Regions from separate parts of the Streptomyces sp. NRRL S-920 genome, predicted to be linked through region 1. Evidence: riboswitches for the same ligand, from Rfam matches in the RefSeq annotation. Region 1 holds a riboswitch; the other holds the start of a gene.
The links. A riboswitch is a leader RNA that binds a small molecule or an ion and turns the genes downstream of it on or off. The one in region 1 is predicted to bind cyclic di-AMP.

Region 1 (6,516 bases):
CTCGTGTTCACCGGCGAGCACGACTCCATCACGCCCCCTCCCGTCGGCCGCCGCGTCGCCGAGGGGCTCGGGGCCCGGTTCGCCACGATCAAGGACTCCGACCACCTGGTGCAGATCGAGCGCGACACCGATCTGGCCGACTTGATGGACCGTTTCTTCACCGACCAGCCGCTCGAAGCCCTTCCCTACCTCAACCCCGTGGAGTGCTTCGCCCCGGCATGACAGGACCGGCAGCGGCCCCCCACCGAGGCGATGTCCGCCGGCTTCCGGCCCGGCGCGGGCGGGCCCCCCGGAGCGGTGGTTCGCTTCACCCCTTTGGATGCCGTACAGTTGTGTTTACCGACGCGGGGTGGAGCAGCTCGGTAGCTCGCTGGGCTCATAACCCAGAGGTCGCAGGTTCAAATCCTGTCCCCGCTACTGAAGACCCAGGGCCGGAAGCGTTCATCGCTTCCGGCCCTGGGTGTTTTCCGGCCCCGTGTGCCAAGAGGGCGTGCGGCACCCAGGACGTGCGTAACCCGCTCGGCCCCCACCAGGTCGCCCCCGCACCCCGCTCCGGGAAGCCTGAGTGCGGCGCGGTGATGGGCGCGGACTCGGCGGGAGACAAGCGGTGGGGCAGCGTGGCGGAATGGGCGGCGGGACCACCGCGCACGAGCGGGCCCTCGTCCGCGCCCTGCCCGTCCTGCTCCTGGCCGTCGGGATCGTGTACGACGCCTCGACCCCGGCCGAGTTCACCGCCGCCCCGCTCTTCACCGCCGCCCCGCTGATCGCGGCCCCCTTCTATTCGCTGCTCCACACCGTTCTCATGGGCATCGCGGCCTCCGTCTCCGTCCTCGTACTGCACTACGGCAACACCAACACCAGCCATGTCGAGGCCGTCACCGAGCTGGTCACCGTGGCGACCGTCGCCGCCCTCGCGATCGTCATCAACCGCGTCATCCACCGCGGATACGACCGCCTCGCCACCGCCCGCTCCATCGCCGAGGCCACCCAGCGCGCCGTCCTGCCGCAGCCGGACCCCCGCATCGGCGGGCTCGACATCGCGGCGCGGTACGAGGCCGCGCAGGCCGACGCGTTCATCGGCGGTGATCTGTACGCCGTACAGGACACCCCGCACGGCGTACGGCTCGTCGTCGGGGACGTACGGGGGAAGGGCATGGGCGCGGTGGCGGCCGTCGCCGTCGTCATCGGGGCGTTCCGGGAGGCCGCCGAGCAGGAGGCCACGTTGGAGGCCGTGGCGGAGCGCCTGGAGCGGGCGCTCGCGCGGGAAGGCATGCGGCGGGACGGGCTCGACGCCTTCGAGGGGTTCACCACCGCCGTCCTCGCGGAGATCCGGCACGGCGAAGGGGCCGTACGGCTGGTCAACCGAGGGCACCCGGCGCCCCTGCTGCTGCGCGGCGACGGACGGCTGTGCGTGCTCTCCGCGAGCGAGCCCGCGCTGCCGCTCGGCATGGGTGAGCTGGGGTTCTGGCCGGACCGGGCGGACGAGTCGGAGTTCCCGCCCGGCGCGATGCTGCTCTTCTACACAGACGGCCTCTCGGAGGCGCGGGACGCCGCGGGGGAGTTCTACGATCCCGCGACCCGGCTCGGCGGGCGGATCTTCCCCGGCCGCGAGGGGCCGCACGCGCTGCTCGCCGCGCTCGCGCAGGAGGTACGGCGGCACACCGGGGGCGCGGCGACGGACGACATGGCGCTGCTCGCGGTGCGGCGGCCGACGGCCGGGGACGCCGAGGTCACCGGCCGTGACTGAAGTGCACCGCTCCGCAGAACAATTGACGTCCTGTCAAGGGAATGTGAAGTTCCGGTGGCGGGTGGGCGGGGGTCCGCGTTAACGATCAACCGGAACAGCTTGGAATACGGACCCCCTGTCTATTAACGTTCGATAACGCAGCACGGTCGTCCCAGCCGTCACTAGAGGCGGCTCCGTGCGCACACGCCTAATCCCGCAAGGGAGCCGGGGAACCACCAACTTGGGGTGAATCGGGCATCTGTGCATCCGTGCCAGCTGTTCGTAGGAGACCTTCCTGCTCCGAACCCGTCAGCTAACCCGGTAGGCGAGAAGGAAGGAAAGGAGTGCGCCCCAGTGGCGTCCAACCGGCCTGCCCCCCAAGCCGTGTACATACCGAACGACGACGATTTCGGTGGGTACGACCAGGAGACCTGGGAGGAATGGAATCCCACTGAGGAGTCCGTCCGTCCCGTCCGCGGCAGGCACCGTGTGCACAAGAAGGGCGGCGGCGGGCTCGCCCGCAGCTCCACCGTGCTGGGCGTCGGCGTCATCGCCGCCGTCGGCGCGGGCGGCATCGCCACCGCGCAGGACGGCAAGCCCCCGGTCTCCATATCGATGCCCGACCTGGGCGCCGTCACCGACTCGCTGCCGGAGGCCAAGTCCCTTCCGGGCGTGGGCTCCCTGATATCCGACGACGCGCCGGACGCCGCGGGCTCCGATGCCGTCCCCGCCGGCGCTCCGCTCACGACCGCCGGTATGACCACCGCCGACGCGGGGCAGGGCACCTCCGACGCGGGCGAGGCCCTGCGCGCCCGCATCATGCAGCAGGCCGAGAGCCAGCAGAACCAGGCGGACGACGCGGTGCGGACCGCTGCCGAGGAGGCCGCCGCCAAGAAGGCCGCCGAGGAGGCCGCCGCCCAGCAGAAGGAAGCCAAGCGCGAGGCCGACGCCAAGGCCGATGCCAAGGCTGCCGCGAAGAAGAAGAAGGAGGAGGAGGCCCGCAAGGCCAAGGCCCTGGCCGAGCGTCGCGCCAAGCTCGCGAGAAGCTACGCCATCCCCACCTCCTCGTACACCCTGACCTCGCACTTCGGTGACTCGGGCTCGATGTGGTCCTCCGGTCAGCACACCGGTCTCGACTTCGCTGCGCCGACGGGTACCCCGCTCAAGGCCGTGCACACCGGCACCGTCAAGGAAGCCGGCTGGGCGGGCGCGTACGGCTACCGCACGGTCCTGGAGCTGTCGGACGGCACCGAGGTCTGGTACTGCCACCAGTCCTCCCTCAACGTGAGCGTCGGGCAGAAGGTCAGCACGGGCGACGTCATCGGCCGCGTCGGCGCGACCGGCAATGTCACCGGGCCCCACCTCCACCTGGAAGTCCGCACCTCCGGCGGCGCCGCCATCGACCCGCTGGCCTGGCTGCGGAGCAAGGGCCTCAACCCCTGAGCGGTCCCGTAGGGCGGACTTGACGTTCCCTTGGGGGAGTTCCCGGAATTCGTTTTCCGGCAAGGACGTTGAGGAATGCATGACTCCTCTTCGTACCCTCGGCGGATCCGACCTCGAAGTCTTCCCGCTCGCCCTCGGCGGCAACGTCTTCGGCTGGACCGCCGACCGGACCGCGTCCTTCGCCGTCCTCGACGCCTACACCGCGGCGGGCGGCAACTTCATCGACACCGCCGACGCCTACTCGCACTGGGTGGAGGGCAACAAGGGCGGCGAGTCCGAGACCGTCATCGGCGAGTGGCTGGCCGAGCGCGGCAACCGCTCCGACGTCGTCATCGCGACGAAGGTGGGCGCCCACCCCGAGTACAAGGGGCTCGCCGCCGACACCGTCAAGAGGGCCGCCGACGCGTCACTGCGCCGCCTGGGCACCGACTACATCGACCTCTACTACACCCACTACGACGACCCGTCGGTCCCGGTGGAGGAGGTCATCGGGGTGCTCGACGAGCTGGTCGAGGCCGGCAAGGTGCGCGCCATCGCCGCCTCCAACATCAGCCCCGAGCGGCTCCAGGAGTCCCTCGACTTCTCCGACCGCGAGGGCCTCGCGCGCTATGTCGCGCTCCAGCCGCACTACAACCTCGTCTCCCGCGACACCTACGAGGGCCCGCTCCAGGCGGTCGCCTCCCGCTCCGGCCTCGCGGCCGTCCCCTACTTCGCGCTCGCGTCCGGCTTCCTCACCGGCAAGTACCGCCCCGGCGCACGGGTGGAGAGCGCGCGCAGCGGCCGGGTCGAGGAGTACGTGGGCAGCGAGCGGGGCGACCGAGTCCTCGCCGCGCTCGACACGATCGCGGCGGAGCGCGGCGTCCAGGTCGCGACCGTGGCGCTCGCCTGGCTGGCGGCACAGCCCACCGTCGCGGCACCGATCGCCTCCGCACGCACGGTCGAGCAGCTGCCGGCCCTGCTGGCGGTGGCGGACGTGGAACTGACGGAGACGGAGACCGCGGCGCTCACGGCGGCTTCGGCCTAGCGGCGGCTACGAGCGGTAGGGGTTGTACGGGGCTTGGACGTACGGGGCTTGGAGGGGCGGAGCTTGCGCGTACGGGGCCTGGGGGTGACCCGGGTACCCGTACGCGTACCCGTGCCCGGCGTACGGCATGGGCGCGGGCATGGGCATGGGGAGCATGACCGGGGCCGTCGCGCGGGCCGCGTAGGCCAGGGCGGGGCGGGCCGGTTCGCGGCGCTCCCAGAGCTTTTCGAGCAGCTCCCGTTCGCGTACGACGAAGTCGGGGCCCGCCCTGCCGCGCCGGCCCCGGTGGCGCAGGAACGCGAGCGACGTCGCGTACATCTCGTACTCCACGACCGTGCGGGCCGCGGCCTTTCCCCAGGTGTACGAGGCGTAGTCGCGGGCCAACGCGCGGGCGCGCATCGAGCCGAGCGCGAACGGCTCGGGCGGGGTGAGCCAGCCCGCCGCCGTGTACGCGGGCAGCTCCGCGCGGATCAGGCGCAGTTCGCGCTGCCGGGTCCAGATCGCCAGCCAGGTCAGCAGGCCGAAGGAGGGCAGCATGATGAGCGCGTACACGGTGAAGAACCCGTACTGGCCGAAGACCGCGGAGCCGTTCCACAGCGCGTGCATGCCCATCGCGAGCAGCAGTCCCGTAAGGGGAAGCAGTACGCGGCGCAGGTGATGGCGCTCGGCGGCGAACGCGGCGAGGCCGAAGCCGATGCCGGTCAGGACCGTGAACAGCGGGTGCGCGAAGGGTGACATGACCACGCGTACGAAGAACGTCGCGGCCGTCACGGAGGCGAGGCCGCTGTCGCGGCTGAGCTGGTCGGTGACGAAGGCGTTGCCGAGGTAGAGGATGTTCTCGGTGAACGCGAAGCCGGTCGCGGTCACCCCGGCGATCACCACGCCGTCGACGAGGCCGGTGAAGTCCCGTCTGCGGAAGAGGAAGACGAGGAGTATGGCCGCCGCTTTGGCCGATTCCTCGACGATCGGGGCGATGACCGTGGCGCCCAGGGTGTCGGCGCTGGTGGGGTCGGCGGTGGCGGTGGCTATCCAGCGGATCGCGAAACTGTTCGCGACGATCGCGACGAGCGCGGCCGCGCAGGCACCCCACGCGAAGGAGAAGAGGAGGTTTCGCCAGGGCCCCGGCGCCACCCGGTCCAGCCAGCGGAACGCGGCGACGAGCAGCGGTACGGGAACCGTGGCGAGGCCGAGCCCGACGAGGAAGCCCTCGGTGCCGGTCTGCTCCCTCACCAGGGCGAGGATCACCAGGCCGGAGAGGGCGAGCAGGGTGACGAGCCCGGCCGCCCGTATCGCGCGCCGCTGCCACCAGCGGGCGCGGCGCAGCTCCCCCGGGGCGGGGGCCTCGGGGGGTATCGGATACGGAGGACTGGTGGCCACGTCGTTGACCCTAACGAGGGATACGGGTGACCGCGACGGGGTGTCAGCTCCGGGGGCTTGTTCCGGTGCCCTCGCGGGCCGGTTCGTGCAGGGTCTCGGCGCGGCGGAAGAGCAGGTCGTGGACGGTGTGGCCCTTGTCCAGGCCCTGGCCCTCGAAGCGGGTGAAGGGGCGGAAGGCGGGGCGCGGGGCGTACCCGCCGTCGGGCTGGGTGTTCTCGAAGTCGGGGTGCGCGGTGAGCACCTCCAGCATCTGCTCGGCGTACGGCTCCCAGTCCGTCGCGCAGTGCAGCAGCGCGCCGGGCTTGAGCGAGGGCGCGGCCAGCGTCAGGAACTCCGGCTGGATCAGGCGGCGCTTGTGGTGGCGGGCCTTGGGCCAGGGGTCGGGGAAGTAGACGCGGAGTCCGTCGAGGGACTCGGGCGGGAGCATCTCGCGGAGCAGGATGATCGCGTCGCCGTTGGCCACGCGGACGTTCGTCAGACCGCCGCGCTCGGCGAGCCCGAGGAGGTTGCCCTGGCCGGGGGTGTGCACGTCGACGGCGAGGATGCCGGTGCCGGGGTCGGCGGCGGCCATCTGCGCGGTCGCCTCGCCCATGCCGAAGCCGATCTCCAGGACGACGGGGAGGTCGGGGCGCGGCCCGGTCTCGTCCGCGAACAGCTCGGCGAGGTCCAGCTTGCGCAGCCCGTCGATGTCCAGTCCCCACGTGGGCCAGAGCCGCCGCAGGGCATCACCCTGGCTGGCGGTCACCCGGCTGCGACGAGGCTGAAAACTGCGGATCCGCCGCTCGTGGTGCGACCCGGCGGGATCGGGCGAGGGCCCCCCGGGAAACCGGGGCGCGGCCTGCACACGGCCACTGGACCGAGGGGCTTCGGGGTTATGGGATGAGTCAGACACAGTGCGGCGATTTTACGGGTTGGGCCGGGGGGAAGCGGGGCCGTGCTGTGGAGG
Region 2 (6,516 bases), on a different contig from region 1:
TCCGCGCGCCGCGGCCGCGGGCGGCCTCCTCGATCTGGCGAGCAACGACTACCTGGGCCTGACCCGCCACCCGGAGATCACCGACGGCGCCGCCGCGGCGGCCCAGCGGTGGGGTGGCGGCGCCACCGGCTCGCGGCTCGTCACGGGGTCCACGGAGCTGCACGCCGAGCTGGAGCGGGAACTCGCCGAGTTCTGCGGCTTCGAGGCGGCGCTCGTGCTCTCCTCGGGGTACGCGGCCAACCTCGCGGCGGTCACCGCGCTCGCCCCGCACGGCTCGCTGATCGTCTCCGACGCGGGCAACCACGCCTCCTTGATCGACGGCTGCCGCCTCGCGCGCGGCGCCACCCAGGTGGTGCCGCACACCGACCCCGAGGCGGTGCGCAAGACGCTGGAGGGCCACGAAGGCCCCGCCGTCATGGTGTCCGACTCGGTGTTCTCGGTGGACGGCGACGCCGCACCGCTGGCCGAACTGGCGAACGTATGCCGGGAGTTCGGCGCGGGGCTCATCGTCGACGACGCCCACGGGCTCGGTGTGCTGGGCGACGGCGGCCGGGGCGCCCCGCAGGCCGCCGGGCTGGCGGGCGCCGCCGACACGGTGGTCACCGTCACCCTCTCGAAGTCCTTCGGCAGCCAGGGCGGCGCCGTGCTCGGACCCGCCAAGGTCATCGACCATCTGGTGAACGCCGCGCGGACCTTCATCTTCGACACGGGGCTCGCGCCCGCGGCGGTGGGCGCCGCGCTCGCGGCCCTGCGGCTGCTGCGCCGCGAGCCCGAACGCGCGGCTCGCGCGCGCCAGGTCGCCGCTGAGCTGCATCGACTCCTCACGGCCGAGGGTCTGTCGGCGGTACGCCCCGACGCCGCCGTCGTCTCCGTACGCGCGCCGTCACCGGAGTCGGCCGTGCGCTGGGCCGCCGACTGCCGGGCCGCGGGCCTGGCGGTGGGCTGCTTCAGGCCGCCATCGGTGCCGGACGGGATTTCGAGGCTGCGGCTGACCGCCCGCGCGGATCTCACCGGCCCACAGATCGCCGATGCCGTACGAGTGATCAGCCGCGCCGCGCCCCGATGAGACGGCCGACGGTCCGGCCCGCGCGGGGCCGGACCGCGCTCACCGGAGGCTGTCGACGAACGTCTCCCAGGGACCGGGGGAGAACAGCAGGGCGGGCCCCGCGGTGCTCTTCGAGTCGCGCACGGCCAGCAGGCCGCTCAGCGTGCCGGAGTCGAGCGTGGCTGTCTCGACACAGTTGTTCATTCCATTGCTGCGGCTGCTGCGCTGCCACCGCGCGCCCTGAAGGGTGGTGCTTGAAGGTACGTACCGAGGCATTGCGGTCATGGTGCCTCCTTACGCGCCGTCGTATAGCCCGGCGATGAATTCCTTTGAGTCCTCGGGGGAAAGCGCCTGTTCCTGAAGGGAGTTGAAGGCCTCCGTGTACGCCTGGAGGTCTTCTTTCCGTTCCAGGTAGAGGCTACTCGTCAAGTGGTCGAGAACAACCACATCCAGATCAGCAATGTTCCGAAAAGAGAACATAACGAAAGACCCGATGAGACCCACATGCTCTCCGGAGGCGAACGGCAGCACCTGAAGTCGCACCTGCGGCAACATCGCCACCTCCTGTAACCGTGCGAGCTGCCGCGCGAGGACTCCGGGACCGCCCACGGGTCGGCGCAAAACCGCCTCGTCCAGGACCACGCTCAGCCGCAGCGGCGGGTCCGCGCGCAGCACGTCCTGCCGGGCCAGGCGCACCTCCACCAGCGAGTCGACCTCCTTCTCGGAGAGCCCGCCGAGCGCGGCCCGGGTCACCGCGCGCGCGTACTCGGGGGTCTGGAGGAGGCCGGGGACCACCGAGGTCTCCAGGGTGCGCATCCAGCCGGCCTGCGCCTCCAGGCTGATGAAGTCGCGGTAGGCGGCGGGCAGCAGGTCACGGTAGGCCTTCCACCAGTGGTGACGCCCCGCGGTGCCGGTCTCGTCGGTCCCGGCCAACGCCACGAGCAGCTCGCTGAGGTGGGGGTCCCGCACCTCGTACGCGTCGAGCAGGAGGCGTACATCCGTGGCCTTCACGCCGCTGCGGCCGGTCTCGATCCGGCTCACCTTCGACTGGTGCCAGCCCACCTTCGCGGCGGCCTGGCTGCTGGTGAGGCCCGCGAGGCCGCGCAGCGCGCGCAGTTCGGCGCCGAGTCGGCGGCGGCGCACCGCGGGGCCGTGCTGCATGTCCGTCTCCTTCCGGACCGAGCCGTCGGGCGTCCCGGCGGCGGAGCGGGGGACAAAGGCGACAGTAGAGGAAGTGCCGCCCCTACGCCCAAATACGGTCGGCCGTAGCAGAGTTCACCGCTTCGAGCGACAGATATATGCACATCTCGGTGGATCGCCACCCGTGACCGGTTAAGGAGTGGGACGCTGGCCTGAAGCACCAGTCCGGGGCCGTCCTCGGGTCATCCGCTACGAGTTCGGAGACCGGCCCCGGTGGGAAAGGGACAGCGTCGCCATGGCAGATCACCAGGAAGCATCCGTCACTCTGCCGAGCGATCCCGCCTCGGTCTGCGCCGCCCGGAAATACGTGGCGAACGTCCTCATGGAATGGGGCCTGCCCGGTGACGCCGAGGTGGGGGACACCATCAGACTCATCGTCTCCGAGCTGGCCACGAACGCCGTGCAGCACACCCGCGGGCAGTCGCCCACCTTCACCGTGGACGTCGAGCTTGACCGGGACGAGCAGCTGCGGATCGGCGTCACCGACAGCCACCCGCGCTATCCGAAGCGGCTTCCGGCCGCCGTCCAGCAGGACAACGGCCGCGGCATGGTCATCGTCCGCTGGCTCACCGCCGAGTGCGGCGGCAGGCTCTCGGTCAGCCCCACCGAGGAGGGCGGCAAGACCGTGTGGATCGCCCTGCCCTGGACGGTCCCCGTCCAGCACCGGCACCGCGACCCGGCGCGCTGAGCGCGGGACGTCCCCGGCTCAGTTCGGACTCGCCGAGCGCCCGAACGCCCCGCGCAGCAGCGCCCGGAAGGAGTCCGCCGCCGCGTTCGACTCCTCGGCGCGGTAGCTGACGGAGATGGTCCGCCGCAGGTCACCGGGGTCGAGGAGCCGCATACCGACGGGCGTCGACGCGGTGCGCGCCACCATCTCGGGCACCACGGCGACCCCGAGCCCCGCGCTGACCAGGGCGCAGACCAGGACGTAGCCCGGCGTGCCGACGACCACGGAGGGGGTCGCACCGGCCCGCGCGAGAGCCCGCTCCACGGCATGCCGCGGCGGGTGGTCGGGCGCCATGCTGATCAGTGGCTGCCCGGCCAGCTCGGCCGGCGGCAGCCGGGACGTCCCGCTCGTCAGGGCGTGCCCCGGCTGGGTCACCAGGACCAGCTCCTCCACCAGGACCGGCTCGGCCGACACCCCGGAGGGCAGCGGCAAGGGGTCGGCGGGCTCGTAGGTGTGGGTGAGGGCCAGGTCGATCTCGCCCGCCGCCACGGCCGCCACACCGAAGGGCGGTTCGTGGTCGGTCACCGTCAGCTCCACCTCCGGATGGGCCCTGCGGAAAGCCGTCAGGACGGGCGGCAGCAGATGGATGCCCGCGGTCTGGAAGGTGCCCACGCGCAGCCGGCCCCCGGAGAGCCCGGCGAACCGCGCCAGTTCGTGCCGGGCCCGCTCCATCTCGTCGAGCACCCGGCGGGCATGGCCCACGAGAAGCTCACCCGCGCCGGTCAGCCTGGCCCCGCGGTGGTGGCGTACGAGAAGGGCGGCGCCCGCCTCCCGCTCCAGCTTGGCCAGCTGCTGGGAGAGCGCGGGCACGGTGTAGCCGAGGCGCTCGGCGGCCCGGGTGATCGAACCGGCCTCGGAGACTGCGACGAGCGCGGCGAGCCGTGTGGGGTCATACATGGGAACCGCCCTCCGTGCGACGCGCGCCTCGCCGGGCCGCGGGCTAAACGTCTGCTTAAGGCAGACCCAGGATATTGCACATACCCGCTGAAGGCCTCCGCCCGGCAGGCTGGGCGGCATGGACGCACAACTGGTCGCCTTCACCGGGGTCGCCGCGGGCATGGTTGCCGTGCCGGGCGCCGACTTCACCGTCGTCGTACGCAACGCCCTCGTCTCCCGGCGGGCCGGGGTCGCCTGTGCGATCGGCATCGCCGCCGGGCTTCTCGTGCACACGGCGCTGGCGGTCGCGGGGGTCGCGGCGGTGCTCGCGGCCGTGCCCGCGCTCTTCAAGGCGCTTCAAGTCGCCGGCGGGGTCTACGTGCTGTACCTGGCTGTCCGCGCGCTGCGCTCCGCGGCGCGGGCGGGCACCGTGCCGGGCGGCGAGCCGGGCGGTGAGCCGGTGGTGCGGGGCGGAGGTCTGCGCGAGGGCTTCCTCACCAACGCCCTGAACCCGAAGGCGTCCATCACGTTCCTCGGCGTGCTGCCGCAGTTCGTGCCCGAGGGCAGCCCCGCGATGCCCAGGACCCTGCTGCTCGCGGCCATCATCGTGGCGTTCGCCCTGCTGTGGTTCCCGGTCGTGGCGCTCCTGGTGGACCGCCTCGGCGGCCGGCTGCGCGGGCCGCGCGCCGCCCGCACCGCCGAAGCCCTCACCGGCGGCGCGCTCGGCGCGTTGGGTGTGGTGCTCGTCCTCGAACCGCTCCTGGCGTGACGCCGCACGGCCCCTCGGGGAGCGGCCGTGCGGCGTGCGGGGCGCGGCGAGCCGGATCAGCGGACGCGGCCGTACCAGACGCTCTTGGTCCAGATCTTCTCCAGGCGCACTACGGCCCCCTTCTTCGGCGAGTGCCAGATACGGCCGTTACCCGCGTAGATACCGACGTGGTAGACGTTGCGGCCCGAGTGGAAGAACACGAGGTCGCCGTGGGTCCGCTGGGACTTGGCGATGTGCCGGGTCTTGTTGTACTGCGCGGCGGCGGTGCGCGGCAGCTTCTTGCCCGTGCGCTTGAACGAGTACAGCGTCAGGCCCGAGCAGTCGAACCGGTTGGGCCCCGCGGCCCCGTAGCGGTACGGGGAGCCCTTCTTGGACGCCGCGATCTTGAGCGCCTTCGTCCCGTGGGTGGCTGCCTCGGCTTCCGACGTGAGCCCGGGGGCCACGATGGTGCCGCCTACGACGGCGAGCGTGAGAGCCGATGCGGCACCCGTCCTGCCGAGCAGCGACGGAACGTGATTCAGCGCGGTCATGCGTAACCCTTCGTCAGCCGCCTGTGAAGGATGACCTGTCGGGTTCGGGCAGGCGAAGATGCCCGGCCGCGTCGTGCTCTGCGGCTTCACCCCAAGGGCGTCGTCCGGACTTTCCGGACGGGCCCGCCGTGCTTGGGTCCTCCACTCCTGCCGGTGCACCGATGTCGACCGGTCATCCGGGTGGCGGCAGGACTCGGCGTCCGCCCGGATCGCCCCGCCGCTGTGGCGGAGGCTTGTCGTCGGAAGGGATCTTGACCCGAAAACGACTCGAAAACCGAGTCGAAACGGCGTTTTGTGAGGCTACTCACGACTGACCTGTTCGGGTGGACACTGCTGAATTCGACCCGAGCGCGCCTGGTCTGAGGATGGCTCGACCAGCACCGGAACGGTTCATTCCGCCCGCTTCGTGCGCGTCCTGTGCAACTCTCGGCCGCGTGATGACGGGCCACCGGATACGCCAAGTGGGGTAGCCCGACTGGTCCGTTTCAAAACGGACCCGGACGTTCCGAGAGGGCGGAGCGCGTCCGCTCACGGGCGTGTCGGGGGCGGCACGCCGACGCGACCGGTCCGCCGCTCACCGTCCAGGACGCGCAACGCGCGGGCGAGCGTGGCGGCGTGCACCTCGCTCTCGCCCCGCTGGTGCATGAGGGTCAGCGCGTCCCGCAGGGCGGTCGCCCGGCCGACCAGCGCCTGGGCGGCGCGCAGCCCGCCGTAGGTGTGCTCGGCGCGGGCGGGGTTGATCCGGCCGACCAGATCGACGACTTCGAGGTAGCGGTCGATCAACTCCGCCTCGGCGTGGGTCAGTGCGGGCAGCGGCGGCAGTTCGGGTGGCAGCATCCGCGCGTCACCTCGCCCCGCGCGCGTGGAGCGAGGTCTTGCGGCTCGGGATGATCCGGTCCACGAGGCCGTACTCGACCGCGGCGGGCGCGTCGAAGATCTTGTCCCGCTCGATGTCCGCGGTGATCCGCTCCTGGCTCTGGCCCGTGTGCCGTACGAGGAGTTCCGTCAGGAGCCGCCGGGTCCGCAGGATCTCGTCGGCCTGGATCGCCAGGTCGCTTGCCTGGCCCCGCATCGGCTCGGAGACGGCGGGCTGGTGGATCAGCACGCGCGCTCCGGGCAGCGCGTGCCGCTTGCCCGGTGTGCCCGCCGCCAGCAGCACGGCGGCGGCCGACGCCGCCTGCCCCAGACATGTCGTCTCCACATCGCAGCTGACGAACCGCATCGTGTCGTAGATGGCGGTCATCGCGCTGAACGAGCCGCCGGGGGAGTTGATGTAGAGGGAGATGTCGCGGTCCGGTGCCAGATATTCGAGGTGCATGAACTGCGCCATCACGTCGTTCGCCGACGTGTCGTCGATGGGCGTACCGAG

Region 2: it holds a riboswitch for cyclic di-AMP, as region 1 does, so the genes downstream of both, IG54_RS0104260 (C40 family peptidase) here and IG54_RS0127790 (M23 family metallopeptidase) in region 1, are expected to answer to the same signal.

Annotation. Positions count from the first base shown of each region.
Region 1 is NZ_JODF01000048.1:18,287-24,802, reverse strand. Features, by position in the region: gene IG54_RS0127805 (alpha/beta fold hydrolase) at 1-222, shown strand, start outside; tRNA gene IG54_RS0127800 (tRNA-Met) at 344-417, shown strand; gene IG54_RS0127795 (PP2C family protein-serine/threonine phosphatase) at 608-1,747, shown strand; cyclic di-AMP (ydaO/yuaA leader) riboswitch at 1,922-2,069, shown strand; gene IG54_RS0127790 (M23 family metallopeptidase) at 2,081-3,169, shown strand; gene IG54_RS0127785 (aldo/keto reductase) at 3,249-4,193, shown strand; gene IG54_RS0127780 (PrsW family intramembrane metalloprotease) at 4,200-5,570, opposite strand; gene trmB (tRNA (guanosine(46)-N7)-methyltransferase TrmB) at 5,614-6,462, opposite strand.
Region 2 is NZ_JODF01000003.1:263,701-270,216, forward strand. Features, by position in the region: gene IG54_RS0104230 (8-amino-7-oxononanoate synthase) at 1-1,066, shown strand, start outside; gene IG54_RS0104235 (DUF397 domain-containing protein) at 1,106-1,330, opposite strand; gene IG54_RS0104240 (helix-turn-helix domain-containing protein) at 1,340-2,206, opposite strand; gene IG54_RS0104245 (ATP-binding protein) at 2,481-2,933, shown strand; gene IG54_RS0104250 (LysR family transcriptional regulator) at 2,952-3,869, opposite strand; gene IG54_RS0104255 (LysE family translocator) at 3,988-4,617, shown strand; gene IG54_RS0104260 (C40 family peptidase) at 4,674-5,147, opposite strand; cyclic di-AMP (ydaO/yuaA leader) riboswitch at 5,151-5,327, opposite strand; gene IG54_RS0104265 (hypothetical protein) at 5,676-5,984, opposite strand; gene IG54_RS0104270 (ATP-dependent Clp protease proteolytic subunit) at 5,992-6,516, opposite strand, start outside.